One region of the Metabacillus sp. YM-086 genome, then DNA from elsewhere that is predicted to be linked to it. Evidence: riboswitches for the same ligand, from Rfam matches in the RefSeq annotation. Region 1 holds a riboswitch; the other holds the start of a gene.
What was found. Region 1 has a riboswitch for cyclic di-GMP ahead of ACEWK1_RS22090 (methyl-accepting chemotaxis protein). Riboswitches for the same ligand answer to the same signal wherever they lie in the genome.
Positions count from the first base shown of each region.

Region 2: linked by a shared signal. The riboswitch ahead of ACEWK1_RS24955 (hypothetical protein) and the one ahead of ACEWK1_RS22090 (methyl-accepting chemotaxis protein) in region 1 are both predicted to bind cyclic di-GMP.

Region 1 covers NZ_JBLUOI010000071.1:2,518-21,420, forward strand. Annotated here, with positions in the region: gene ACEWK1_RS22080 (DUF294 nucleotidyltransferase-like domain-containing protein) at 1-171, shown strand, start outside; gene ACEWK1_RS22085 (exonuclease domain-containing protein) at 168-872, shown strand; cyclic di-GMP riboswitch class I at 1,029-1,108, shown strand; gene ACEWK1_RS22090 (methyl-accepting chemotaxis protein) at 1,214-3,223, shown strand; gene ACEWK1_RS22095 (halocarboxylic acid dehydrogenase DehI family protein) at 3,362-4,201, shown strand; gene ACEWK1_RS22100 (MEDS domain-containing protein) at 4,776-5,360, shown strand; gene mscL (large conductance mechanosensitive channel protein MscL) at 5,393-5,776, opposite strand; gene ACEWK1_RS22110 (GrpB family protein) at 5,879-6,445, shown strand; gene ACEWK1_RS22115 (ABC transporter ATP-binding protein) at 6,684-8,438, shown strand; gene ACEWK1_RS22120 (ABC transporter ATP-binding protein) at 8,447-10,267, shown strand; gene ACEWK1_RS22125 (CitMHS family transporter) at 10,561-11,871, shown strand; gene ACEWK1_RS22130 (ATP-binding protein) at 11,994-13,592, shown strand; gene ACEWK1_RS22135 (response regulator transcription factor) at 13,613-14,299, shown strand; gene ACEWK1_RS22140 (tripartite tricarboxylate transporter substrate binding protein) at 14,303-15,277, shown strand; gene ACEWK1_RS22145 (hypothetical protein) at 15,524-15,685, shown strand; gene ACEWK1_RS22150 (AbrB family transcriptional regulator) at 15,812-16,903, shown strand; gene ACEWK1_RS22155 (NAD-dependent malic enzyme) at 17,130-18,572, shown strand; gene ACEWK1_RS22160 (Yip1 family protein) at 18,695-18,903, shown strand, end outside.
Region 2 covers NZ_JBLUOI010000102.1:962-12,832, reverse strand. Annotated here, with positions in the region: gene ACEWK1_RS25005 (spore coat protein) at 1-146, shown strand, start outside; gene ACEWK1_RS25000 (zinc-dependent alcohol dehydrogenase) at 165-1,301, shown strand; gene ACEWK1_RS24995 (hypothetical protein) at 1,318-1,518, shown strand; gene ACEWK1_RS24990 (spore coat protein) at 1,537-1,836, shown strand; gene ACEWK1_RS24985 (CBO0543 family protein) at 2,261-2,809, shown strand; gene ACEWK1_RS24980 (methyl-accepting chemotaxis protein) at 3,313-5,295, opposite strand; gene ACEWK1_RS24975 (aspartyl-phosphate phosphatase Spo0E family protein) at 5,728-5,883, opposite strand; gene ACEWK1_RS24970 (Myb-like DNA-binding domain-containing protein) at 5,896-6,072, opposite strand; gene ACEWK1_RS24965 (methyl-accepting chemotaxis protein) at 6,259-7,971, opposite strand; gene ACEWK1_RS24960 (helix-turn-helix transcriptional regulator) at 8,456-9,811, shown strand; cyclic di-GMP riboswitch class I at 10,330-10,414, shown strand; gene ACEWK1_RS24955 (hypothetical protein) at 10,480-10,800, shown strand; partial or broken gene ACEWK1_RS24950 (hypothetical protein) at 11,648-11,871, shown strand, end outside.

The DNA.
Region 1 (18,903 bases):
GAATACCGAAGACTATTATTTGCAAGTGCTGAAAGTTATGATGATGTGCATTACTTAAACATAAAAAAAATGACTAAGGAAGAAAAAAGAGAGATAAAATTAATCTTAAAAGATGGTAAAAAACTGCATCAATATGTGCAGGGGATCATTGATAAAGGGTGTTTAGAATGACATTTGACCCATTCTTTTTTATGAGAGGTAAGCTTGGAGGCTCTCAATCTGGCCAATCGCAGCAACAAGTAGCCTACCTTAGACAATTACAACGAGAAATGAGGGTAGAGGAAACATTACATATTCCTCTTACTGAATTAAACGTCATTGTTTTTGATATCGAAACAACAGGTTTTTATCCTGATCAAGGGGACCAAATTATTTCAATAGGTGCAATTAAAGTAAAGGGAGATGAAATTAAAGAAGAGGAAACCTTTTACTCACTTGTTCGCTCAGAAAAACCAATTTCTAATGAAATTAGTTCTTTAACAGGTTTAACAAACGAGCAATTAACAACTGCTCCGCTGTTATCCGAAACCTTGTTTGAATTTTTTCGGTTTGCCCAGGACTATACACTTGTTGCTCATCATGCAAACCATGAAAAGATGTTTTTACAGCATGCCTCTTGGAAGCTATACCGGGCACCATTTAAGCACCGTCTTGTAGATATGTCCTTCTTGTACCGAATCGCAGAGCCTGAAGCAAAGCTTATTACTCTTGAAGAATGCTGCAACCATAATGGAATACCGATTATTGGTCGACATCATGCTCTGGAGGATGCCAAGTTGACCGCTCAGTTATGGAGTATTTATGTTAATAAGCTTAAAAGATTAGGGTGTGAATCTTTAAAGGATTTATATGAACGTTATACAATGGTTTAATGAAAAGGGTTATCTAGGTGATAGCTCTTTCTTTATATAGGAAAAGTTTCAGAATATAATGATTTATCTTAAAAAGATAGCCAAATTATGTTATAAGTAGTATGATAGTACTACAAAATTTTTAGACAGAATTGCCGAAATTATTTGTATATAATATAAAGAAATGGGCAAACCATTTGAAAAAATGGGACGCAAAACTAAAGGGGCTTATCATTTTATGCCAGCCAGTTGCAGATATGATTAACTTTGAACTTGTTAGTGAGCTGTCCTTATTTTTATCATTTGGGCAGTTTTATTATTTTACAGAGAGTAATAGAGGCGAGAAAGGGAGAAAGAACATCATGAAAATCCGTAATGTTTTTAAGAATAATGTATTAAAAGGTTTTGACAGAAACCTCACGATTAGAAAAAAATTAATCATTGCCTTTGCATGTATTTTACTTGTACCAAGTCTTGCTATAGGATTTATTTCTTATCAATCTGCAAAATCTGAGTTACAAGATAGCATGCTTCAAACAGCTAAGGAAAGTGTGCAACTAATTGATTCCTCTATGAATTCACAGCTAATTCCTATAGAAAAGGACATTGAATATTTTGCTCAGACAGCAAAAACGGCTAATGCAAAAATTGATATCGAGGAAATTTCGAAAATTAAATTGAAATTTAATCAATATATTGAAACAAAACCAGGAGCACAAGCGATTTATATTGGAACAGATACGGGTGAAATGATTGTTTCGCCGAAAATTCAACTTCCTGATGATTATGACCCACGTGATCGTCCTTGGTATACATTAGCAATGGAGAATAAAGGAGAAGTTGTTATAACAGATCCGTATATTGATGCTAATACAAATGAAACATCAGTTACATTTGCTAAAGTTTTAAATGATGGTTCAGGTGTAGTGGCAGTTGATGTGAACTTAAATGTACTAAAAGATATGATAAGTGTAGTGAAGGTTGGGGAAGAGGGCTATGTAACAATTGTTGATAAAACTCAAACTTACTTAATTCATCCTTCTAAGCAAGGTGAAAAGGTAACGGGTGATTGGGTAGGAAAATTATTTAAGAGTAATATTGGTGAATTTTCTTATACTATAGATGGTAAAGCGAAGGAAATGGATTTTATTACAAATGAATTAACAGGCTGGAAAATTGCTGGTACGATGTATACTAGTGAAATCTCAGAAGCCGCTAAAGGAATCTTTTTAAAAACATTAGCTGTAGTACTAGTATCATCTATTCTCGGAGCTATCGTTATTTTTGTTATTATACGTTCTATTTTACAACCAATTCGTATTTTAGTTGCTTCTTCAGAAAAAATTGCTAATGGAGATTTAGCGGTTGATATTAACATAACTTCTAATGATGAAGTAGGACAATTGTCCAAGAGCTTTAACAAAATGGTCGAAAATTTACGTGCAGTGGTTGTAAGTCTTCAAACAGCATCAGAAAGGGTGAGTTCCTCTTCTGAAGAGTTGATTGCTAGTGCAGATCAATCGACTGCTGGAACTAAACAAGTAACAGAAGCAATCCAACAGGTAGCTAGTGGAGCCGAAAGCCAAACACAGAAAATTGATGCAAATAATGCTGCATTAGATGAAGTACTACAAGGAATTCTAAGAATTTCGTCTAGCTCATCAAATGTTTCTGATTTAGCACAAGCAACTGTAAGTGAGGCAGAAGTTGGAGGGAAATTTGTAAAGGATAGCTTGGAGCAAATGAAGTTTATTCATGCCTCCGTGACAGAATCAAATCATGTCATTCAATCTTTATCCAACAGATCACAAGAAATCGGAAAGATCCTAGATGCTATTTCTGAAATTGCTAATCAAACAAATTTACTTGCATTAAATGCCGCAATTGAGGCAGCAAGAGCTGGTGAACATGGAAAAGGATTTGCAGTAGTAGCAGATGAAGTGCGCAAATTAGCAGAACAATCTCAACAATCAGCTGGTCAGATTTCTACACTAATTTCATCTATACAACAAGACACAAATCATTCCGTACAGGTAATGAGCGAAGTATCTAAAAATGCAGAGCAGGGATTAACAATATCAACAGAAACATCTGAGAAATTTGATTCGATATTGAATAGAATGAACACTATGACTCCACAAATTGAAGAAGTTTCAGCAACTGTACAGCAAATAACAGCTGCTATTCAAGAAGTTACAGCATCAGCCAATGAGCTTGCTATTATTGCAAAAGAAAGTTCAGCAACATCTGAAGAAGTAGCGGCTACAACAGAGCAACAACTTGCTTCAATGGAGGAAATTACAGCAGCCTCAAAAGCCTTAACTGGAATGGCTGAAGAACTACAATCAATTATTGATCGCTTTAAAGTATAAGCAATAGTTAAAAAGTCAGCTGAAGTTGCAGCTGGCTTTTTAAGTTTTTCAACATAAAGGTATTTTTGTGCGCAGAAAGATGTGTGGTTTAAGTTCCGGATACAGTGAATAAAAATAATGTAAGAGGGAGGGAGTTCTATGAAAAGTGACAAATATGGAGTACCTGAAATTTTTGAAGAGAACGTAAACGGAAATTTAGCTTATTTGTATCAGGATATTCAATATGTACTTAAGGTACCAATTGTAAATTTTATATTTAGAACAACTGCGCTTTATGAAGCATTTTTAAAACTAGCCTGGAGTCAAGTGCGCCCAAGCATGCTAACATCAAATATGGAAAATGCAGCTTCAGAATTAAGAAATCCAAAGCTTGGTGTTGAGATGCCTACCATTAATTGGTCAAATCATTACGACCAAGCTACCATCGAAAGAATAAAAAAGATTATTTTTACATTTAATTATGTGAATAGTAAATTATTAATCATTGCATCTGCTTGGTCAGAAAGTTTATCCAATAGAACAATCCACGGAGGAAATCAAATACATGGGTATATTCAACCGGGAATCTTGCCTAGTCTTCCGAAGATTAATCTCATAAAGATAGAAAGTGCGCCTAAAGAAGTGAAAGGTCTTTTATTAGATATAGCAAAAACTCACCATACATACGATGTAGCTAGTGATTACCGGGCATTAGGGAGATATCCTGAATTTTTAAGAAGGAGCTGGATTCACTTAAAGGAGTTTATAGGGACAGATTCCTATCAGCTATTATCAACGCAACTTAAGAAACAATCAATTGATCTTGCACATCAAATGCCCTTCCCAGTTACAATAAATAGATCTCTACTATCACAATTTTATTCTCGAAAAGAAATAGCTGGGATTATGGGGGTTATTTCCATGTTTCAGCAATTCCTTCCGCCACTGATCATAGATGGTGAATTTTTTAGAATGATGCTAAATGGAAAAAGAGCTTGATTGTAAGTGAATCAAGCTCTAAACAGACGTTAGATGAACAGTTCCCTATATACAGGTTTGGAAACCACTATCAATTTTTGGGGTTTTCATTACTGGGAAAAAGAAAATACGTAATTAAGCCGGAAAAAAGAGCCCCACCTAAAGAAATCAAAGTCCGGATTTGTATGGAAATAGCGTTACCATAGTTTTGGTCAAGTACTTTTATCGCAAAAATAAACACTATGATCATTACAGGCAGCACAATTTTAAATCTCTTCAAAAGCATCACATCCTATAAAATAATACCTAGTTTATCATATTTGATGATAATTGTTAGGACAAGAATCAAATCAATTTGGTCGTAGTCAACATTAACTGTACAGACAAATAGAAAAATAGAAAAAAATAATAATGCTTGTCCACCTCTAATAATTATGTTTAAAATATTTATTTTAAGCTAAACACACAGCGTGATTTTGATTAATTCTGTTATATTATTTAGAATTGATAACCTTTTTCAACAAATTTGTTATACTATTATATGTGAGGCAAACTATAGATTAAACAGTTTGAAGTTAAGGAGAAAATAACATAAATGATAAAAAACATGGCTGAATTTACATATAAATTAAATGAAAATGGTGGAGGCCACATTTTGTATTTTACGGAGAAATTGGATGATTATGTTCAAAACGCTGTTGAATTTATAATTAGTGGTATAAAAAACAATGAATATGTGTTGTTTGTTGAAAATGAGCCTATTAATCTTTTAGTGTCACAAAAACTAGAAAATATTCTAGGAGCAGATGAAATAAAGAGAGTCCACCAAATTAGTAATTTTGATTTCTACTGTTCCACAGGTAATTTCCATACAGTAACAATTCTAAACTACTTTTTTAACACATTAGATCCCTATTTTGATCAAAATTTAAAAATAAGATGTTGGGGGCATGTGGAATGGCCGACTCAAAAACATATTAATAGTACATTGAAAGAATTTGAATTTGAAGTAGACAGGTTAATGCCGGAAATGGATATAATTGGTGTTTGTGCATATAATTTAGACCGATTAACGAAAGAGGTCCAAAAAGCTTTAATGGAGTGTCACGGGTACTTAATGACGGATAATGAAATAATGAAACTAGTTGATGAAGCTGATGGAATAAAGAAAATATTTTAAATTAAGAAGCTCCTAGTGGCAATTTGATTCATTTATTCGTCATCCTTTTTTTCTTTTAGCAAATCACGTATTTCTTCCAGTAGAAGTTCAGTGTTTGTTTTAGTTTGACCAAAGGGCTTGTCGTTATCTATTTTCCGGAGCTTATAAAATAGTTGGACGAAGAAGAAAATACTATACGTAATGATTAAAAATTCTAGAACAGTTTGTATGAATGACCCATATTGAATAACTGATGCTCCAAAAGGTAAAGAGAAATCTTTCAAACTTATGCCGCCTAAAAGTACACCTAGTACTGGCATGACAAGATCATCAACTAATGAGCTAACGATTTTTCCAAAAGCTGTTCCGATAATTACACCTACTGCTAGGTCAATTGCATTCCCTCTTATGGCGAATTGTAGAAATTGTTTTAGCATGTTATTTACTCCAATCTATTCAATACTTTGAAACAGGACACTATAAAACAGTCCTTACTAAAGATTATTCACATAAGACAAGTTTAGAAGGAGAAGAAGAATATGAAGATTTCATTGTCTGAATATGATCCAAATTGGCAGCAACAATTTTTACTTGAAAAGGAAAGATTGCAAACTAGACTTCAGTTTATCAACCCGATGATTGAGCATATTGGAAGTACGTCAATAATCGGTTTATCAGCAAAGCCAATAATTGATATGATGATTGGTGTTAGAGAGGAAAATCAGCTTGAAAAGGTTGTTGATGCATTGGCACAATCCCCTTATGTTTATGTTTCGATCTATGATAAACAGCTACCGTTTCGACGTTTCTTTATCGTCGTTAAAAAAGCTTATGCAGATTTATACCCGCATGTTTTAACAACAGAGAACTTTATGGAGATTCCCCATCAACACCGGATAGCACATATACATACAGTTCCTTTTGAGAGTCAATGGTGGGAGGATCATCTTTTATTTCGTGATTTTCTTACACAATCGAAAGAACATCTTTTGGAGTATGAAAACTTTAAAAAGGAATTAGCGCAGAAGGAATGGACTAATGGAAATGAGTATGCTGGTGCAAAGGCGAAATTTATTCAGTCTATTCTTAATGAAGCAAAATCATAGGGCGGGTTTTTAGAAGATGCTTATCATTTAGTTGAAATTTCACTAATGATGAGCATCTTTTTTCATCCAAAAGTAGTAGATCTTTCGTCCACTAGAGGGAGGTAAGTTCCTTCAAAGGATATATTTTTAGAAAATTAAGCCAAATATATGGATAATTATTTCGATTGTCGATATATTTAAACGTATTACGTTATATTTATAGGTAGTGTGATGGTAAGCCACTTAGGGGAGGGGAAGTATGGAAACGTTTAAAAAGTTAAAAAGCTTTTATTGGCCATACAGAAAGTATTTCTTATGGTCATTGTTCTTTGTCTTATTTATTACAGCCATTACCGTGATTTATCCAATCGTTCTGCAATTAACAATCGATGAAATAGTATTAAAGGGGCAATATGATTATATTCCATGGATTGTAGTTGGATTTTTATCACTGATGGTTATAAAAGGGGTATCTGCATTTTTTCATCAATATTTAGGAGATATGTTTGGGATACAGTCAGTTTATAAACTTAGAAATGCCTTATATGAAAAGTTACAACGATTGCCTTTTATTTACTATGATAATGCTAAAACGGGTGATTTAATGTCCCGATTGACCGCTGATGTAGAAGGATTTCGCTTCTTTTTATCTTTTGGTTTTTCAGAGCTTGTTCGATTTTTATTATTAATATGCGGATCCTTAACAGTTATGTTTATTTATTCTGTTCCGTTAACGTTTGTGACAATTGCTGCTTTACCTTTTTTAGCAGTAGCTGTATATCATTTCGATAAACGTGTTCATCCTGCTTTTCGGAACATTCGTGAATCATTTGGAAAGCTAAACACGAATGTGCAAGAAAATATTAGTGGAATACAAACGGTTAAGGCACTTTCACGTGAGGGTTTTGAAATATCAAAGTTTAACCAAGCAAATGGCAACTACAAAGAAAAATCATTAACAACCTCCTTTGTTTGGGCTAAATTTTTCCCACTTATGGAGTTAATCGGAAATATATGTGTTGTAGCATTACTGGCATACGGTAGTGTACTTGTTATTCAAGGAGGCCTACAGCCTGGTGAGCTTGTTGCTTTTTTTAGTTTAGTTTGGTATTTGATGACTCCAATCATGCACTTAGGATTTGTGATTAACTTATTTTCGCAATCAAAGGCTTCTGGAGAGCGATTACTTGAAATTTTAGAGGCTGATGAAAGCATTCGAGATCAAGAAAATATCCTTCCCGATACTAAAATAAATGGAGAGGTAGCCTTTTGTAATGTAAGTTTACGTTATAAAGAGGAAGAATCACTGGCATTACATCAACTAACTTTTCAGGCAGCAATGGGAAAAACAATCGGGTTAATTGGTTCAACTGGTTCTGGTAAAACAAGTTTGACTCAGTTGATGACAAGGTTTTATACACCAACAAGTGGTCAAATTTTAATTGATGGAAAAGATATACGTGATTATTCATTAAAAGCATTACGCTCAAATATAGGAGTGGTTTTACAAGAATCATTTTTATTTTCATCCACAATTAAATCAAATATAGCTTACGGAAGACCAGATGCCACGATAGACGAAATTATTGATGCAGCAAAGCGCGCTCAGGCACATGATTTCATTATGGAACTGAAAGACGGATACGATACGATGCTAGGTGAAAGAGGACTCGGGCTTTCGGGAGGACAAAAGCAAAGAATTGCAATTGCCAGAGCAATTTGCATGGATCCACGCATTCTTATTTTAGATGATGCAACAAGTGCTGTAGATATGACGACAGAGTCTCATATTCAACAAGCGTTAAAAGAAGTGATGAAGGGGAGAACAACATTTATCATCGCCCATCGTATTTCTTCTCTGAAGCATGCTGATGAGATCCTTGTCCTTGATAGTGGCTCAATTATTGAGAGAGGAACTCATGAAAAGCTCCTACAGCAAGAAGGTTATTACAAGCGAATCTATGATATTCAATATAAAGATCAAAAAGCTGTTTTACACTCAACAGCAGGGTAGGTGACGACATGGGAAACAAAGATATAAAAGAAAAAATTAAGGAGAGATTTCATTACTCCTCAGAAACGGTTATAGATAAACCATTTAATTGGCAGCAAATGTGGCGATTACTAAGTTACTTAAAACCGTATTCCAGAACATTACTTCCAGCAGCATTTATTGCTGTCCTCATTTCTGCAGTGGTCCGTCTCGTGACACCTATTTTAATAGGAAAATATACACTAGATTATGCAATTGCAAATAAGGATACCGAGCTTCTCATTATCTTAGTTACGACAATTTCTTGTCTTTATCTTGTGTCTTACATAGCCAACACATTTCGAATTAGATGGATGAACATGCTTGGTCAAAATGTAATCTATGATATTAGAAAGCATATATTTACTCATGTTCAATCATTGTCTCACAGATTTTTTGATCAGCGTTCAGCAGGTTCTATCCTAGTTCGAATTATGAACGATATTAATTCCCTTCAGGAGCTATTTACTAGTGGGGTCATTAACCTGTTAATGGATTTCATCCTCTTAATCGGGGTTGTAGTACTTTTGTTTACTTTAAGTCCTCAACTCACATTAGCAATTATGGTCATTGTGCCACTTATGTTTTTCATTTCTACCAGTCTACGAAAAAAAATACGTCGTTCTTGGCAAACTGTACGATTAAAGCAATCAAAACTGAATTCACATCTGAATGAATCCATTCAGGGGATCCGAGTGACTCAATCATTTACACAAGAAAAAGAAAACATTGAATACTTTGATGGAGTTAACACGGAGAATTTTGGGTCATGGCAAAATGCTACGAAACGCAATGCAATGTTTACACCAATGGTTGAGATGACAAACGCAATTGGTACTGCTATTTTAATTGCTTATGGAGCAACCCTGATAGCAAATGAATCAATTACAATTGGAACTTTTGTTTCTTTTGCTTTTTATTTAGGAATGTTTTGGGAACCGATTTCGAGACTAGGTCAGGTATATAATCAATTGTTAATGGGGATGGCCTCTTCAGAAAGAATATTTGAATTTATTGATGAAAAACCGAATGTTGCTGATTCAGATAATCCGACCATCCTTAAGAGTATGAAGGGTAAAATTGACTTTGAATCAGTTGAATTTGCCTATGATTCTTCTAGAAAAGCACTCAACAAGATCTCTTTATCAATTCCTGCCGGGCAAACAGTTGCATTGGTAGGCCATACAGGTTCTGGAAAAACAACAATCGCTAATTTAATTAGTCGTTTTTACGATGCAACTGGGGGAAGTGTAAAAATTGATGATATAAATATTAAAAATGTATCAATCAGTGAATTAAGATCACGTATCAGTGTTGTTCTTCAAGATACATTTATTTTTTCAGGGACAATTATGGATAATATTCGATTCGGTTGCCCAACAGCTTCGGACGAACAAGTGATAAATGCGGCGAAAGCAGTTGGTGCGGATGATTTCATATGCCGCTTGTCTAGTGGCTACTTAACAGAAGTAGAGGAAAGAGGAAATGTATTGTCAGTAGGTGAACGACAACTTATCTCATTTGCTCGGGCACTACTTGCAGATCCAACCATTATTATTCTTGATGAAGCAACTGCAAGTATTGATACTGAAACAGAAGTGAAAATTCAACAAGCATTGAAAACCCTCCTGAGTGGAAGAACTGCAATAATGATTGCCCATCGACTTTCAACAATTCGTGAGGCTGATAATATCATTGTTTTGGATCATGGTAACATTATGGAGCAAGGAAATCATGAGCAACTAATGGAAAAACAGGGTGTCTACTATGGATTGGTCAAAGCTCAATTTAATATGTTAGAAGTGGGATAATCCTATATATACCAAATAAAATAATAGTTTTTGTGATTTATACTAGAAAGCGCCCAAAATGGGTGCTTTTTTCATTCATAAAACAGAGATGAAATTTAAATTTCTTATAAAACCTTCGTGAATTAAATGAACAATACATATTAATTGTTCGAAAAGATTTATACATACAAATAGGTTTTTAAGGATAAATCAACCATAATATTTACCCCCATTTTTCCTTCATTTATAGTTGGAAATAACAAAGAATTCTAATTATTACATTTTGTAAGCGTGTTCAGATATGGAGGGTTATTATGTTAGCTATATTAGGTTTTCTAATGGTATTTGTGTTTATGTTTTTAATAATGACTGGTAGACTATCAGCTTTAATCGCTTTAATTCTTATTCCTGTTTTATTTGCAATTGTTGGAGGGTTTGCGAGTGATTTAGGACCAATGCTAATAGATGGCATAAATCAATTAGCTCCTACCGGTGTTATGCTTATGTTTGCGATTTTATATTTTGGTATTATGATTGATGCTGGATTATTTGATCCTGTTGTAGGGGCAATTTTAAAGGCTGTTAAAGGTGATCCATTAAAAATTATTATCGGAACTGCAGTGTTAGCATTAGTTGTATCCTTAGATGGAGATGGGACAACAACCTATATGATTACAATTTCAGCTATGTTTCCACTGTATCAACGATTAAAAATGAATCCATTAATTCTTCCGTGTATAGCGATCATGAGTGTTGGTGTAACAAATCTTACGCCATGGGGGGGACCAACTGCCCGCGCAGTTAGTGCTTTAAATTTGGATATGTCAGAAGTGTTTGTGCCACTTGTTCCTGCAATGATAGGTGGAGCCATATGGGTTATCTTTGTTGCGTATTTATTTGGAGTTAAAGAAAGAAAACGTGTTGGAACTTTAGAGTTAGATCAATTACCACAGCAACAGTTGATCGCATTTAATCAACAAGCAGCAGCATCAGAAGTGCATTCAGAAAAACGTCCAAAGCTAATTTGGATCAACTTTGCACTAACTGTCCTACTTCTTTTAGGATTAATAATGGGAATTATGCCTCTACCCGCTTTATTTATGATTGGCTTTGCACTTGCAATTGTGATTAATTACCCTAATTTAGAAGAACAAAAGGAACGCATTAAAGCACATGCTGGAAATGTTTTAGCTGTTGTATCGCTTGTTTTTGCTGCTGGTGCATTCACTGGTATTCTATCAGGTACGAAGATGGTTGATGCAATGGCAAACAGTCTTGTTGCGTTAATTCCAGATGCATTAGGCTCTTATTTACCGATTATTACAGCACTGACGAGTATGCCTTTTACTTTTTTTATGTCAAACGATGCATATTATTTTGGCATGCTACCAATCATTGCTGAAGCAGCTACTAGTTATGGAATCAATCCAGTTGAAATTGCTCGTGCATCATTAATTGGTCAACCCGTTCATTTGTTAAGTCCTTTAGTTGCTTCAACGTATTTGTTAGTGGGTATGTCAAAAGTAGAGTTTGGTGACTTTCAAAAATTTACGTTAAAATGGACTGTTGGTACTTCACTTACCATGTTAATTGTTTCAATTATTGTTGGTGTAATCTCTATATAAAATCATGTAAGAGCTAGAGAGTTACTCTAGCTCTTTTAAAAGTAAATATAGTTAAAATAGGTTGTTAAGATGATGGTATAATCTTTAAAATGATTTAATTTATGATTGAAAAGGACATGAAAATGAGAGGGAAAAATAAAATTTCATTGCAATTTAAAGTATTGTCGCTGATAAGCGTCCTATTATTAGTTATCATTTTACTTTTAGCTGGTATTTTCTCGTATATATTATACGTTGATTCAAGGACTCAAGCAGAGCAGCTCGTGTTGCAAACAGCAAAAACGATTTCTTTCATGCCAGAGCTTTACGAGGCAATTAAAGAAGATAACTTGGAGGAAATATTCCGACCAATTGCCGAACAGGTTAAAGACCAGGCAAATGCTTCAAATATAGTAATAGAGAACCGTGAACTCATCATTTACTCTCATTCCGATTTGGAATTAATTGGACAAAGAAACTCTAATCATACAAATGACCAAGCTTTAATTTTTGGTGGATCAAATAGCTTTGAAATAGATAGAGAACAAGGGCGAGTTATTGTTGGGAAAGTTCCAATCATTGCTGACTATGGTACATATAGTCAGGTTATTGGAACAGTATCTGTAGAATTTTTAGAGAAAGATCTTCTTTACAATTTATATAAGAAAATAAAATTTATTATATTTGCTTCTCTTGGAGTATTCATTTTGGGAATCATCGGTGGAATTTATTTAACAAACAATATAAGAAAAGATACTCTTGGATTAGAGCCACATGAAATTTCATCTTTATTTCGAGAAAGAAATGCGATACTTTCTTCTATAAAAGAAGGAATTATCGCTATTAATGAAAGAGGGCTCATCACAATGATTAATATATCAGCATCAGATATGTTAAACATTAATGAAAAACAGTTCATTAATCAACATATTCATGATATTTTACCCAATATCAAAATTGATACTGTATTGAAAACTGGACAGAATATCCATAATGTAGAGCTGCTACTTCATGATAAAATGTATATTTTTAATTTCATTCCTATCATTGAACATGGCAAAGTTGTTGGAGTGGTTTCAAGTTTTCGTGATAAAACAGAACTAAAGAAATTAATAGATACAATTTCAGAAGTTCGTAACTATTCAGAAGGCCTTCGAGCACAAACACATGAGTATGCAAACAAATTATATTTATTATCAGGCTTATTACAATTAGAAAAATATCAAGATGCACTTGATTTTATAAATAAAGAATCAATGATCCATCATCACCAAACAAAACTTTTGTTTAATCAAATTCAAGACCTTAATATTCAGGCAATCCTATTAGGTAAATTGGGAAGAGCGTCAGAGATGAAGATTCATTTTGAAATAGACCCGGAAAGTTATGTAGATCCTCTCCCAAAACATATTGGAGTAACAGAGATTATCACAATTATTGGGAATTTAATTGACAATGCTTTTGAATCAGTCATTTTTCAAGATGAGAGAAAAGTTTCATTTTCTATAACAAACATCGGGAATGATATTATTATAGAGGTAACTGATAGTGGCAATGGGTTATCAAAAGAACAATTTGATACACTTTTTGCAGTTGGCTTTTCTTCTAAAGGTGAAAATAGAGGATATGGACTATATAATGTAAAACGCATTGTAGATGCCTTAAACGGAGATATTGATGTAATTAATGGTAAAGAAGGAGGGGCAATCTTCACAGTGTTTCTTCCAAAGGAAGTTAAGTAAAGATTAAGGAGAAGGTTCAAATGATTAACGTTTTAATTGCAGAAGATGATTTTCGAATTGCACAGGTTCAGGAGCAATTTCTAAAGAAGGTAGCAGACGTTCAATTAGTAGGAAAGGCACTAAATGCAAAAGAAACGATGAAGATGTTGAACGAAAATAAAGTTGATCTGCTTTTACTTGATATATATTTACCAGATGAATTAGGTACAGATATATTACCTAGAATTAGAGAGTTATATCCTACCACCGATGTAATCATGATCACAGCCGCAACTGAAAAAGACATGCTTGAAACGTCTATAAGACAAGGTGTATTTCATTATTTATTAAAACCTGTTACGATGGAAAAATTTATTGAAACAATTGAAAACTATAAAAATAGAAGGAAATTATTTTATAGCCAAGATGAAGTAACTCAAGTATTCATTGATCAATATTTTACAAAAGGAAATCAACAAACACTAAATCAAAAAGATTTACCTTCCGGAGTTGATAAAATAACACTACAAAAGGTAGTTGAGGTTCTCAATGCTAGTAACGGTGGTGTTACGATTGAAGAGATGGGGGAAAGAATGGGTGCATCAAGAACAACTGCAAGAAGGTACTTGGAGTATCTCGTCTCAATTGATGTTTGTATATCAAAACATGAATATGGCATAGTTGGAAGACCGGAGAGAAAGTATTTTAAAAAAGGTGGAGTTTATTAGGTAATGATGAGAAAAAGAACCTTATTTGTTTGCTTATATTTTCTCCTTTTCCTTTTTGGATGTTCAGTACAAGAAAATAATAAAATTCCGCTTAATGAAGATATAACTATCATAGCCCCAAGCTCAAAAGGTGGAGGGTGGGATTTAACAGCAAGAGCTGTGCAACGTACTCTTTTAAGTGAAGGGATCATAGAAGAAGATATTCAAGTAGTGAATAAAATTGGTGCTGGTGGAGAACTAGGATGGAAATTTTTAAGTCAGCAAGATGGACAAGTACTTGCAATGAATTCAAGTCTTCTTATAACAAATCATTTGTTAGGTCAAAGTAAGCTAACATTTAAAGATTTTACTCCAATCGCAACATTGGCAACTGAATGGGAAGCAGTTATTGTCTCAAAAGAATCTGAAATGAATAGTGCCAAAATGTTAATGGAAAATATGAAATCAGCACCAGAATCTTTTAAAATTGGGGTTTCGCCGAGACTAGGAAACGATGACCAACTTTCTTTTGTATTGGCTAGTAAACAAGCAGATTTAGAGCCAACAAAGCTTAATTTCCGGGTATATGAAAATAGCCAGCAGGTTGTTGATGCATTACTTGCAAAACAAATAGATGTTGCCACTATGACAATATCAGAAGCAATTAAGTATTATGAGTTACATCAAGTAAAGCTTCTAGTCGTTTCGGCCGATAAACGATTGAGTGAACTTCCAATGATTCCCACCTGGAAGGAGGAAGGGATAGACGTCGTTTTTAGCCATTGGCGAGGGATAATGGGACCGCCTAATATGACGAAAGAAGAGATTTCATTTTGGGATAAGACATTAAGTGAAATGGTCAAAACAAAAAAATGGCAAGGGATACTAGACGAATATATGTGGAAGAGTTTTTATAAAGACAGTAAAGATACCTTTAATTATCTTAAACAACAAAGTGAGATGTATGAGCGTTTAATGGGGGTTAATGAGATGAGTTGATTCTTGTGAACAAAATGGTCAAAACTCACTTAATGAACATAATAAAATAATTATTTGTATTATTTACTTTGAAAGTAACTGGAATTATCATATGGAATGAAAGGTTGCATAACTGTATGTCTTAGCAAGTGTTTCTACAGGGGAACTTTATACTATTAAAAGGTTGCATTTTAAAATTTTAGTTGACAAGTTTACCATTTTGATTTGATGATTAGCTTTTTAACAATGATATTGGGGGAGCAAAAAATGTGGGTAATTACTGTTTATTCTACTGATGAAAGTATTAAAATGTTCGAATATGAAAGTGAATTAGAAGCTAAAGAATCACTACAAAGCATGAAAGGACGTAGTATCCTCTCACATGTTGTTTATTTTAATGATTACTTAGTAGAAACAGTAGCTAATTAATAGAATCCAAAGTGACCCTATAAAGTACTTTTTTCCCATTGTTATGTGAAAAGGGTAGTGAATTAGGGTCATTTTTTAGTTGTTGTAACAGAAGTTAGGAACGCAGATTAAGAGGGGTGATTAAGGTTGATCAAGCAAATGAACCTTTATTTTATTTTTGAAACAGTCATTGTTGGAGTAGTTGGGGGAACTCTTTTCTTACTATTTCATTTGCCTTTAGCATGGATGCTTGGTCCATTAAGTGCTGTTATGCTTTGGAAGTTGGTCACTAAACGAAAATTACATTGGCCGGTTGGTTTTCGTAACGGTGGACAGATGATTTTAGGCTTTAGTATGGGGTTATCATTTACAACGGAGAGTGCAAGGCAAATAGTCCAGCAATTTCCCTCAATGATGGTAACAACAATTTTAATGGTTGGATTTGGTCTTATAATGGCTAAGTTTATTTCAAAGGTCACAAAAATGAAGGTAGCAAGTGCGGTCATGGGGACAACACCCGGAGGATTATCACAAATGGTTATTTTAAGTGAAGAAATTACTGATGCAGAACCAACAATTGTTACATTTATGCAAACGGTGAGAATGTTAACGGTTATTTTCCTAGTACCTTTCTTAACGATCCATGCATTATCTAGCTCTCACACCGATAGCCTCGTGGAAGACCCTGTTTCTCAAATGAATACAAGCGGTTACATACAACTATTAATCTTTTTAGTCATTGTTTTCTTTCTTACAAAATTGGCCATTCGTTTTAAATGCCCTACTCCATGGATTATTGGTCCCCTTATTTCTTCGGCACTATTAACTGTATTTGGGTTTGATGTTCCACCTGTGCCTGATTTTTTGACTATATTGGCCCAGCTTTGCTTGGGGATCTACCTAGGTCTTGGAATGAAAACAAATATGCTAGGTAATTGGCGAAGTTTGTTACCGGTTACAGTCTTGTCATCATTGCTTATTGTTGGGTTTGCTCTTTTATTAGCATACGGATTACATAGCTTATACTCTATTTCCATGTCTACAGCTTTTCTATGCATTGCTCCGGGCGGGTTACCTGAAATGGGTGTCACAGCTCATACAGTTAATGCGGATGTTTCAATGGTCGCTGCCTTCCAATTATTTCGTGTATTTTTTATCTTATTCATCATTCCGTTATTCTTAAGAAAATTTTTTGGTGGAAATTCAATTGAGGAAAAGTCAGTTACTACAAGCTATTAAATTCCGTAAATAAAATGAACAAAATACACAGAAAAAATTAAAAGCAATAAATTGTCAAAACGATTACAGGTAAGAGAACCTATAATAAAATGTATTCAGGATATTAAAACGCTTCCAATTATCTGATTTATTTCAAGCGCAAATGCTTACAGGCTTTCGCTACGTACAAGAAATAGATTAGTCGTTCTAATATCCCCTTTATTGATAAAGCATTTGGAGGTATCGAATGTCTCAACTTAGTAATGCAAGCATGAATATAATTATTAGACTTCATTTTCAGAAAAACCTTATTACGTTTAGTGAGATTGCTAAGGTAATTGGGGAAGCTGGAGGTGATGTAATTGGAATTGATGTGATTTCAACAAGTAAAACACAAACGGTACGAGACATAACAATAACAGTAAAGAACCAGCAACATGGTCAAACTGTTATGGACGAAATCGGTCAACTTGAAGGTGTAAAGATTTTGTCAGTTTCTGATCGAACATTTCTATTGCATCTTGGAGGGAAAATAGAAATCACTCCAAAAAATCCGATTAAAAATCGAGATGATTTATCTAGAGTTTATACACCTGGAGTCGCACAAGTATGTAACGCCATTGCTGATGAGCCACTTAAAGCTCACTCGTTAACGATTAAACGAAATACGGTTGCGGTTGTTTCTGATGGAACTGCAGTTTTAGGACTAGGCGATATTGGGCCTTTGGCTGCAATGCCTGTTATGGAAGGAAAAGCAATGCTGTTTAAACAAATGGCAGATGTAGATGCATTCCCCATATGTCTTGATACGAAAGATCCGGAAGAGATTATTTCGATTGTCAAATCAATTGCGCCTGCCTTTGGAGGTATTAATTTAGAAGATATTTCTTCTCCTAGGTGCTTTGAAATTGAAGAAAGATTAAAGGCTGAAATGGACATACCTGTCTTTCATGACGACCAACATGGAACAGCTGTCGTATTACTAGCAGGTCTTTACAATGCACTAAAGCTTACTGGTAAAAATATTGAATCAATTAAAGTTGTCTTGAATGGTGTAGGTGCTGCTGGAACAGCTTGTGCAAAAATGTTGTTAGCTGCTGGTGTAAAAAACATCATTGGTGTTGATCGAGCAGGTGCTATTAATAGAAATGAAACATACGAAAATAAAAATTGGACAGACTTTGCATACATGACAAACCCAGAAAATATCAGTGGTTCCTTAACTGACGTAATAATAGGAGCAGATGTTTTCATCGGAGTTTCAGCTCCTGGTGTGTTAACGGTAGAACATCTTAAAACAATGGCGAAAGATCCAATTGTGTTCGCATTAGCTAACCCTGTACCCGAGATTGATCCAGAACTAGCTGAACCATATGTTAGAGTGATGGCGACAGGTAGATCCGATTTTCCAAATCAGATTAATAATGTCCTTTGTTTCCCTGGTATTTTTAGAGGAGCACTTGATTGCCGGGCTTCAGAAATTAATGAAGAAATGAAAATTGCTACTGCAAAAGCTATTGCTAATGTCGTTTCTGATGATGAATTAAGTGAAACCTACATTGTTCCAAGTGTTTTCAATCAAAAGGTTGTTGAAAAGGTACGCGAGGCAGTGGTAAAGGCTGCTTATGAATCTGGTGTGGCAAGAAAAGATCTGTTTAAAGAAGAAAATGCACTAGTGAGAAGTTATTAGTAAAAAATCTTAGGTTACTAGTTTTTCAAAACAAGTAGCTTAAGATTTTTTTGCTTTTTTTTTGAAACCATTTAATACCTCCTACGTATTAGGTAATGAAGTCAAATTTTGGAGGTAGAAACATGGAAGAACAAACAATAGAAACTAAGAAGCCGTCATTATTCGGAATGATTCTTCAACCTGGAGAACAATTTGAAAGAATAAGAGAAAGACCAGTCATTTGGCTTCCCTTAATTCTCCTGTCTATACTCGGAACGGTTGTTGCTGTACTTATAGCACTTAACGTGGATTATTCTACAATACCAGGCCCAGCTATGTCGGCTGAAGAGCT
Region 2 (11,871 bases), on a different contig from region 1:
AATGGTTTCATCCACATGATTTAAAAGAGCAATATAAATTGGATCAGCTTTCTGCCAACAACACAATTATGGTTGGAAACATGAACCTATTTCCTGTTGAGACCAATCGAAAAGGTATGTTTGACCGTACACCCGATGAACATTAATACTGGAGGTTATATAGCATGAAGGCCGTCACATATCAAGGCATCAAAAATGTAGAAGTGAAAGAAGTCGAAGATCCAAAAATCCAAAAACCCGACGACATGATTATTAAAGTAACAAGTACGGCGATTTGTGGTTCTGATTTGCATTTAATCCATGGAATGATCCCAAATATGCAAGAAGACTATGTGATTGGGCATGAACCAATGGGGATCGTTGAAGAGGTTGGTCCACAAGTAACTAATTTAAAAAAAGGAGACCGCGTCATTATTCCTTTTAATATTGCCTGTGGTGAATGCCAATATTGTAAAAGCAACCTCGAGAGCCAGTGTGATAATTCAAATGATAATGGTGATATGGGGGCCTATTTCGGTTATTCCGGTACTACAGGTGGTTACCCAGGTGGTCAAGCTGAATACCTAAGAGTCCCTTTTGCCAATTTTACTCACTTTAAAATACCAGAAACCTGTGAAGAACCAGATGAGAAATTAAGTGTTATTGCAGATGCAATGACCACTGGCTTTTGGAGTGTTGATAATGCTGGTGTAAAAGACGGAGATACTGTCGTTGTTCTAGGATGTGGGCCAGTTGGCCTTTTTGCTCAAAAATTTTGTTGGTTAAAGGGAGCAAAAAGAGTAATAGCTGTTGATTATGTTAATTACCGATTAGAGCATGCGAAACGTACAAATAAAGTTGAGATCGTTAATTTTGAAGATCATGAGAATGTAGGAAGTTACCTGAAGGAAATCACAAAAGGTGGAGCAGATGTTGTCATTGATGCAGTAGGCATGGATGGAAAAATGACAGAAATGGAGTTCCTAGCTACGGGATTAAAGCTTCAGGGTGGTGCCATGAGTGCCATTGTTATGGCTTCTCAAGCTGTTCGTAAAGGAGGAACCATCCAAATTACAGGTGTATACGGTGGTCGATATAACGGATTTCCACTAGGAGACATCATGCAGCGTAATGTAAATATACGCTCTGGACAAGCTCCGGTGATCCACTATATGCCGTATATGTTTGATCTAGTTTCCACTGGCAAGATCGATCCTAGTGATGTAGTCAGTCACGTTCTTCCACTAAGTGAAGCGAAACGTGGATATGAAATTTTTGACACAAAAACAGACAATTGTATTAAAGTCGTACTAAAACCATAAGAAAGGAGATATCAGTATGGATTATGCTTTACATGAAGTGCTTGAAGTTCAGGAAATAGCCTCATTTAAAACAAACTGCTTAACCAAATCCAAAACGATGAGAGCTCTCGTATCCGACCAAGATCTAAAAGACATCATGCAGCAGGACATTACGATATCAAGTCGTCAGTTAGATGAATATTCTTCTATTTTATCTAAAGCACAAGGAATGCACTAGTTAGGAGATGAATAAAACATGAATTCAATCGTAGAAAATTTTACTGGCATGAATGCAATGTCTGATCAAGTCATAGCCACTGACTTATTGATTTCAGCAAAAAGTGGTGTTAGAAACTATGCAATGGCAGTTACTGAAGCAGGTACACCTGAAATTAAACACACTCTTACTCGCCACTTAGAGGAAGCCCTTGACATGCATGAAAAAATATCGAACTATATGGTCTCAAAAGGTTGGTACCATGCTTATGATACCAAGGAACAAATTCAACTTAATTTACAGAATATCCAGACAGCTATGAATTTACCGACCCTATAACCTAGTAGAGGAACTATTTTTATTATTAAAGAAAATAGTTCCTTACTAGGTTATAGTTTGAAGCGATTAACGAGCCAATTAAAATGCTTTCCCATTCCCCCATATTAATTTGTATTTTTATCTGTTCCTATATTTTCTTGTAAACTATTATGAAATTGCTTTAACCTTTCGATAGTGTTTCTCACGATAGTGGAGACCTATTCATTAATTCTTCGATCTTATTATATTTTAGTCCCTCCCCTACACACATCGTATGAATAAAAGCATCTTCTTTTTTTGTAAATTTATAAACCATTCCTGTATTAGATGCATTAATTGTTTAATATAACCAAAGCTTTTCACGCTCTGTAAGTTCATTTTTGTGAATATTCCTTCTGGTAATGGTTATTTTAAACATATTATAAAGTCATTGTAGGTGATGTAAGTGGATGCGCGCTTCGAAAACATGGATAAGATACGTTTATTAGAAGACCACCTTTATCGTTTAGATGTTAGAGGGTGGTTAGAGAATGAGTTTTTATCATGGGAATGGTGGATTTTACTGGTTTTTTTAGTTGTCCCTTGGTTTATATGGCTTAAATTCGCTAAAAGAGATTTGCTTGTAGAGTCATATCTTTATGGTTCAATTATTATCATCATCACAATATTGTTAGATACGGTTGGTTTACAATTTAGTTTTTGGGAATATCCTGTTGAATTTTTACCGGTTATTCCTCGTGCCTTTCCATTTGATGTCTCAATGGTCCCAATTGCTTTTATGTTATTATTCAATTATTTTAGAACATGGAAAACCTACTCCATCGCTCTATTAATTATCGCTTTAATCTACGCCTTTATCGGAGAGCCTTTTTGTGAGTGGATTCATTTAGTCTATTACATAAAGTGGAATTACCTTTATTCATTTTTGTATTACATAGTAGTTGGAATTGGTGTCCGCTCCTTAGTACTTACCATTGTTTCTTTGCAGAGGTAACCAAGGGATTGAAGCTTCTACCTCTGTTGATCCGAGAGGGATTCGAGCCCCCGACCCCTCCCCTGTCAAAATTGGGTGGGGAATTAATAGAGTTAAATAAGTATTGATATATCAACGTTTTTGGGTTGAGGTTGTTAAGTAAGTTAATACTTGAAAGTCTTAAGGATAATCCAGACTTATAAAATTATTGAGAGTGTAATGAATCATGTAAAGGAGATAGAGCCCACTGAAAAATGAGCTTTTTTAAATATCCTACCTAACATACCTGTTGAAAACAGATAACTGTACACTTCAACCATTTGCAGTGAGTCATTAGGTATATCTCCAGTGTTTGAGAGTTAAAGACTAGCTGCCTCTCCACCAAAGTATATCTTTAGCTACTATTGGAATCTTGTATGATTTAGGAAAAAATTAAGCGAAAAAAACACCCGAACAACACTTTTATTAATGTCTTATTCAGGTGTTACTAATTAAAATAATCTACTTATAATAAATAATAACTATTAATATTTAAACTTAGATATCAATAATTTTAATTCCTCTGCCATAAGTGACAAGGATTTGGCTGATCCCGCAATTTCTTCCATAGAAGCAAGTTGTTCTTCAGTTGAAGCTGCAACCTCTTCAGATGTAGCCGAATTACTTTTCGCAATAATCGATAATTCATTAGCCGTTGCATTAACTTCCTGTATACCAGCAGACATTTGCTCAGCTGTTGCTGAAACGTCTTCTATTTGAGGTGTAATGGATCTCATACTAGTAAGGATCTCATTAAATTTATCCATTGCCTCTTTAGAAATATCCATCCCATCTTCAACTTTACTCGTCACAAGAGACATAGTTTCTACTGAACTATTCGTTTCCTTTTGAATAACCTGGATTAATTCAAAAATTTGTTTAACAGATTCTTGGGATTGCTCTGCAAGTTTCCTCACTTCATCAGCCACCACTGCAAATCCTTTACCATGCTCTCCTGCTCTTGCCGCCTCAATGGCTGCATTTAAAGCTAAAAGGTTTGTTTGATCAGCAATACCAGTTATGACATCCAATATGGACGTGATTTCTTGTGAGCGTTCAGACAGGGATTGTATCATCCTATTAGATTCTGAAACAGATTCCTGAATAGAATGCATTTGTCCCATAGTATTTTGTAATGCTTTATTACCTTCCTCTGCTTGTTTAGTAGTATTATATGAAAGCTCTGCAACTTCTGAAGAACTCTCTGCAATTCTCGTAACTCCTACTGAAAGTTCCTTTAATGATTGAGAATTTCGCTCGAGTCCTTTTGTCTGATTATCAGCACTACTTGCGACTTCTTGAATTGAGGTTGCAACAAGGGAAGTTGCCGAACTAGTTTCCTCTGAACTTGCTGTTAATTCTTCTGAAGCTGTGGCAACTTGGTCTGCACTACTATCAACTTGTCGAATTAGAGTACGAAGATTAGACTGCATTTCATTAAATGCTTCGCCCAGTTTACCTATATCATCAGTCGATTTCATCGATATTTGCTCTGTTAAATCTCCACGACTAACTGTTATTGCTTTATCTTTTAACTCTTTGATCGGCTTAATAATGGAACGGATTATAACGAATACAATAATTGCTCCAAATAAAATTGCTATAACCAACACAATAGTTGTTGTTTGGAAGATTCCAGAGGTAGCTTGACTAAACTCTTCATCATAGATAGTACCCCCAATTTTCCAACCAGTAGTTTTATTGGTAACGAAATACATTCGTTTAGGATCACCTTCAAATGTGTAAGAAAAATTACCACTTTCTTTCTCATACAATTTCTCAAAAAATCTTTCGGTAGCTTCTGTTCCACCTTTAATTTTAGGGTGAGCAATGTATTTACGTGTATTATCTAAGATAATTGCATAACCTTCCCTACCAATTTCCATAGAATTAGATAAGTTTTGAAGGTGGTTTAAATGAACACTTACAGCTACAACACCTGATCCATCTTCTGTTGCTTTAGACACTGTAATAACTAAATCATCTGTTCCTGCAGCAACGTAAGGATCGGTGATAATAATTTCCCCTTTATTTTCCATCGCGTCGATATACCATGATCTCTCTCTTGGATCATAATTTGGGTCCATTGCAACTTTTGGTTCTTGAATAAACAATCCTTCTTCAGCGGTACCGACAAAAATGCTAGTTGCTTCAGGATGTAGCTCTGCATATTGGGCAAATTTTTTTCTTAACTCCGGACTATCCTCTCCATCATATGAAGATGATGTTAATGACTTAGAAAAAACGTTCATGTCATTTATTTTGGGGAGAATCGTACTCTCAATACTAGAATTAAGCATGTTTACACTTTGAATCGAAGCATTTGATATTTCTTTTATTACGGCATCTTTAGCAGATATATAGGCTAATACTCCTATACTAAGTGATGGGATAATTAAAATTAATGAAAATGATAAAATTAGTTTTGTTTTAAAATTACTGAAAAATTGTTTCACTTTCTTTCCCATAAGACTTTTCCCTCTCAACTCATATATTATTATATTAAATTGGTGAAGAACCACCAATGGAAAGTGTCAAACTTCCTCGAAATCTGTCGATTTTATAAGCTGATATACCTATATTAAAGCACAAAAATAGTAATTGGTCTATGGAATCACTAGAACATACTACTCAGATGTATTTATTCGAAAGATTTTATTAATAAGAACCTTTATATATAATATAAATTACGACATTCCCTCAATCGAAGATATAATAATCTAGTTCGTTCAATTTCTAAACGACTTTATAGAATTTAAACAACTTTATCACCACTCAACATTTGGTGTATGCACCAATGGTATACACGCTTCGCTCACTTTAAAAACCGCATGTAAAAAAGAGTAAGACTCACCCCAATTTAGATTTCCCAAGACAAAATCTGTCGTCACAAGAACTTGTTAATATACTTTTTGAAATGCAACAATCAACCTATCTAATTTTTGACTAAGCTTTACTGTTCTTTCATTTTGTAATCCATATTTTAAAACAGTTTGCAACATTTCTTCACGTACTAATTCTATGTTGTTTGACAGTTGTTCCTTAATATTCTCCATATCAATTCTCCTTTATTGAGAAACAGCATACATGTTTAGATATTTTATTTTTCTGTACCTTTTTTCAACACTTAAAGGAGACCTTTCCATGATATCAGCAATTTCTCTATACTTTTTACCTTTATTTCGTAAATTTATTAATTTAAAATCTTCTTTTGTTGTCCAGTGTTTATAGGTTCTCATTTTCATCTCTTTTATTAACCCCCATAGTTAAAAACTATCTGTATACTATTAACAGCTTTATCAAATAGCGTTAATCCATCTGATCAAGGAAATTTTTAGTCTTGCACTCCAAAATCATCGAAAGTTCTTAGAGAATTACCCTTATAATAAACACGAATATAAACCATGAGGGATATTCTTCCTCGCCCCTTTTTATTTTAAAGTCAATCCATTTCTAATTTTGAATTTGCTTACAGTATTTTTTAATTCAGATGCTATTTTTGATAAGCTTGTAGCAGAAGCAGAGATTTCCTCCATTGAAGCTAATTGTTCTTCTGCGGATGCAGCTACACTTTGGCTGTGCTTAGAGGAATCTCTTGAAATAGTTGTTATGCCTGTTACAGTTGCGGATACTTCTTGAGTACTAGCTGACATTTGTTGAGCAGTTGCTGCCATTTCATCAACCTGTTTCCCCATTGCATCCATTGATCCTAATATTCCATCGAAACTTGATTGTGTCTTAGACACAATACCTAATCCATTCTGTACTTCTTGTTTAACTTGCTCCATCGAGTTGTTAGAATGAGTCATATCATTTTGTATTTGTACAATTAATTCAGAGATTTGGTTAGCTGAACTTTGAGACTGTTCAGCTAGTTTTCTAACTTCATCAGCCACTACAGCAAATCCCTTTCCATGTTCCCCTGCACGTGCCGCTTCAATTGTAGCGTTTAAGGCTAATAGGTTTGTCTGATTAGCTATATCTGTTATTGCATTCGTAATATCACCAATTTGCTTTGATCTTTCATCCAACAATTTAATAACATGACTGGTTTCATTAACTGAAGAATGGATAGTGTTCATTTGTTCAGCGGTTTCTTGAACATATACTCCACCTTGTTTTGCACGATCACTAGCTTCCACGCCAGACTCTGCCAGTAATGAAGAACGATCAGCAATGTTTGCAATCCCTATGGATAATTCCTCAAGAGCACGAGCACTTTCTTCAACACTTTGTGTTTGAGATTCTGATCCATTTGCAATTTGTTGGATTGAATCTGTAATATGTTCTGTAGCCTTACTAGTTTGTTCAGCTCCAGCAGTTAATTCCTCTGAAGAAGATGCGACTAGTTCTGAGGATTTCATAACATTTTGGATCAAATCACTTAGGTTTTCCTTCATATTATTAAAACTTTTCGAAAGATCACTTAGTTCATCACCAGTTTCATCAATAATAGTTGTAGTAAAGTCACCGTATCCTGCATTTTCTAATGCTGATGAAATAGTAGTAAGTCGTTTAGTTAATCCTCGTGTAAACCATAAAACAATGAAAGTAGCAATTATAATGATAGTAATCACTAAAATTAAAAATATTGTTAAAAAAGAGGACAATATATCATCTATAATTGCTTGTGGGGCTCCTACATAGAGAATACCAATTGCCTCTCCATTTTTATCTTTAATTGGCATATAAGCGGTTTGATAGGTTTGCCCAGCCACAGTTGCTTGACCATAATAGTTATTGCCTTCTTTTAGCACAGCATCTGCGACTTGATGTGACACTTTTGTACCAACAGCTCTATCTCCATTAACTCTCACATTAGTTGCGATTCGTGTATCTCCTTGAAATATTGTTACAGTATCCCCAGTATCTTGCCCTATTTTATCAACAGCTTCATAGTTATCATTGAATGATTCATCACCTTTAAGTAATTTTCCGTTATCAATATGCCACTCACCTGGATACTTGTTGTTAATATAACGTTCACTTAAAGCAAGATCCCCTTTTGCTTTTTCAATTGCAAATGTTTTTATACCATCTGTAACTTCCCGAACAACTACAACGCCTATTACAATAGAAAGTAACAGGACAATACCCAAAACAATAAGGTTTATTTTAGCCCCTAATTTTAAGTTCAATTTCATAAATGAATTCCTCTTAAACATGCTTTTCCCTCTTTCCGCCTTTTATAAGTGCTTACAATACAAGCTCAATAAGTCTTCTGATAATTAATATCCCAACAAAAAAACACTTTCTTACTAGACGTATCCCGTTCTAGAAAGGAAGTGTTTTAGTGTTTTAGCAGGTACGCTACTAAAATTCCTAATTCTCCTTAATAATAAGTAAAGTAATGTTAATAAGCGACAGGTTCACTGCTCTACATCAGACATTAGACCTTACAATTAAAGTGACTTTTGAACTATTTGTTTGAATTATAAATTAAATTATAGCATCAACAAATAAAATTTCAACGTTATTTTTTAAAAAAAATACAAAAAAATTCATTTATTCTTATAAATAGAGTAATTCTTTAACACAAGAACACACTAAGATTACGATTATTATCATAGACATAGTAAAATAGTATTGATATTTACTTTGATCAGGAAATGAAAAAGGAGAATTTATATGAGCAATCAAATACCTAGACATAACAACATCGGAGAAAAAATAAGAGCGAAAAGAAAAGAAATAGGTATGACCTTAGGAGAATTAGCTAAGGGAATTTGTTCTGTTGGCAAGTTAAGTAATATAGAAAACGGGAATACTCCTGTATCTAATCAGGACTTAAATCAGTTTAGTGAAAAACTAAATACACCCATAAGTTACTTTTCTGATCCGAACATTAATGAAAGGTTAAGAGAAATTGACTATCAAATACAAAAAATTAAAGATTTAATTGGTCTAAAACAATGGCATTATGTAGAAAAAGAACTCTCAACTTTTAAGAACAAAATTGATACTTATCAAATTAAAAGTAGAGATATTGATTATCAATTCCTTAATGGAATCTATTGTTTAAGAAAAAATAATAATAAAAAAGCAGAAGAATACTTATTAAAAGTAATTAATTTGGAAGAAAACAATAATTACAATTTACGCTTGAAATTAAAAGCATATAATGCGATCGCAAGTATTTGGTTCGACGAAAAAAGGATATCTAAGAGTTTAAACTTACTTGACAGAGCTTTGGCTCTCTCAAATGAAAGTCCTACTATTACAAAGGAAGAAAGAGATAACATATATTTTAATCTATCTATCCTTTATCTCTATATTGGATCCTATTCAAAAGCTCTAAAGAGTATAAATAATGTCAATCATCATTTAATTTATCCTCTTGAAACAGAATATATTAATTTACTTATTAGATATCTAGAGAATATAAAAATTGGGGATATTAGAGAAGAATTGCTCTTATTAAGAGAAAAACTTCATCTAAAGAACGATAAAGAGGGAATTTTTAGAGGCTGGGCTTTAACTATTTATACTATTATGACTTCTTATCCAGAAGCAGAATTAGCTACTAAATTAAAAGAAATATTTTGGATTGATGCTGAAATGGTTTTTCAAATGGATGAATTTAAAGAAACTAGTTTATCCATATATCAATTAGGAATCTATGTTTTATTAGAAAACAGCCCTGATATTCAATTTATCAAAAAATTAATTAATAAATCAAAAACTATTCTTGCTGATATAGACTGTAAAATAATTCGCTCTAGAAACTTTTACTTAGAAGGCAAATTTTATAAAAACCTATTGAATGATACCAATAAAGCTCTTTCTCTATTTTACAATGCTTTGGATCTTTTGGAAAATGACTATGAAGGTCTTTTGAAAGCCGATATTCTTTATGAAATCTGTAGAATTAAGGCAATAGAAAGTGAGGCAATGACAGCACTTGAATTATACCACGGTCATTTAGAGAGTCAGTTTTTGTTCACTCACTTTCATGAGTTAACTTTACCTTCGTTTAAATTTTAAAATAGTAAAATTTATTCATGAGATATAAATGGATAAAGTAAAGGTTAGTCATCATATATGACTAGCCTATTTTAATCAGCCAAGACCCTATGGTTAATTGAACACAATTGTCCATTTTTATATAGAAAGACTCTACCGTAAAGATTGTCGATTAGAGTTGAGCCTTTCTACCTTACGGTTAATTGTGCTCCACCCCCTCATAGAACCGTGCTTGGCACTATTAATGCACACGGATCCTCTCAGTTATCATTCATCTCTTATCTAAATTCATAAATATATAATATATACTTTAATACTAGGTGAAGGCAGTGAGTACTTATTGAAAAATAGCTTGAACTTATTCCACGTAAAGGATTTTCTTTGACTTCTTCTATTGAGCTAATTAATAAATTCACGATTTTTATTCCGAATTCTGACACTTGGTAGATTATCTGTGATGCAATAATAGTAAATTAGAAATTATTTATTTGTAGATTTTTGTTGAAATATAGTATAAAAGTCTTTAAAATCCAATGTATGGTTGAAAAAGGCAAACTTGCCGAAAGGTAAGGACGCAAAGCCACGAGTCTAAAGTCTTATGACTATGACAGTCGGGTTGCCAAGATAAATAGCTTAAGCTTAATTGAATATCTATTGGTAACCCCTTTTTATTAAATGGAGGGGATATAATGAAACGTACTGAAATACAATTGGCAATAAAAAAATTCAATCAATTGTTAACTATTTACCCGGATAACAAAGATTCAACGTTTTACTTTTTGAATTTTTTAAAACAGTTTCTTAGAATTAAAAGTCCAAAATCCGAACTTTGTCTAGTTTCATTTATTACAATTTTAAAACACGAAAGACCTATTATTTTCTATGAGTTTCGTAAACGTGGAGAGTATGACAACGTTATTAACTTTATGATACATCTTACAGTAGTAGACTACGAAAAGGCAAAGAATGACATAAACAACATGTCAATAAATAGAACAAGTGTAAATTAAGTGCTTATCCTTTAATACTGAACCTTCGAGAATAAGCTATTGTTTCTTATAAAGGTCAAGATTAAAGCTTGTTAAGTTTATTCCTAAAAAAATAATAAGGATTATAGCCCTATTATTGTAAATACTAAATATATGTTGTTCAAAGCAAATTTTTCCCCCAGAAGGGAAAAAGGTTTAAGTTGAAAAGTGATGTTTCTATTTTTAAGTAAACTTTCCAAACTTGACTTTACTGTTTTGCAACTTGCCATATTATTATTTTTAATAACTAACAAAGTAGCAAAGAGTAAGTTATTTAATTCGATTGTCGACTAGTCCACTGTCCATCTCAAAATAAAATATGTTGAATATACTTTTAATGAGTATCATCTTCAATATTCATCGTAGTATGTCACCTTGGAAGAGTGACTTATTACAAACTTTTTTCTCCTTTAGGGCTATTATTCGAACGATGGGTAATAGCCTTTTTCTGTGTTTAGACAATATAAGATTAACTATTCAAAATTTATGAGTTGTATTTATCAGATTTGGTAAAAATAACTTCATAAATTGTTGAGGAGATTTTTACTATGGATAAACAATAACAGAATAAAATTGATGAATTACAGAAAATAGACTTACTTCATTCAAAAGAATGGTTAAACTATTGGCAAGATTACTCGTCATTTAGTCATTGGCAATTCTGGGTTGTTTTAGCATTATTAATTATCCCGTTAATTTTTCTTTTAATTTTTATAAATAAAAGAAAAGCCTTATTATTGTGTTTCTATGGTTATAACGTTCATGTTTTTTTACCTATGTTGATGTATTTGGTGCAAGCAAAGCATATTGGTTTTACCCATATAAAGTTCTTCCGATTCTCCCTGCAAGCTTTACGTTAGACGTATCATTTGTACCAGTTACTTATATACTTTGGTATCAATTGATCTTAAAACACAATAAGAATTATTACTTGTATATGTTTGTTTTGTCCTTATTCTTTGCTTTTATTTTCAAGCCATTATTAGTTGCTGCTGAGTTCTTCCAATTAAATGGAGGAGCAAATTTTTTTCACCTTTTTATAGGTTATTATGT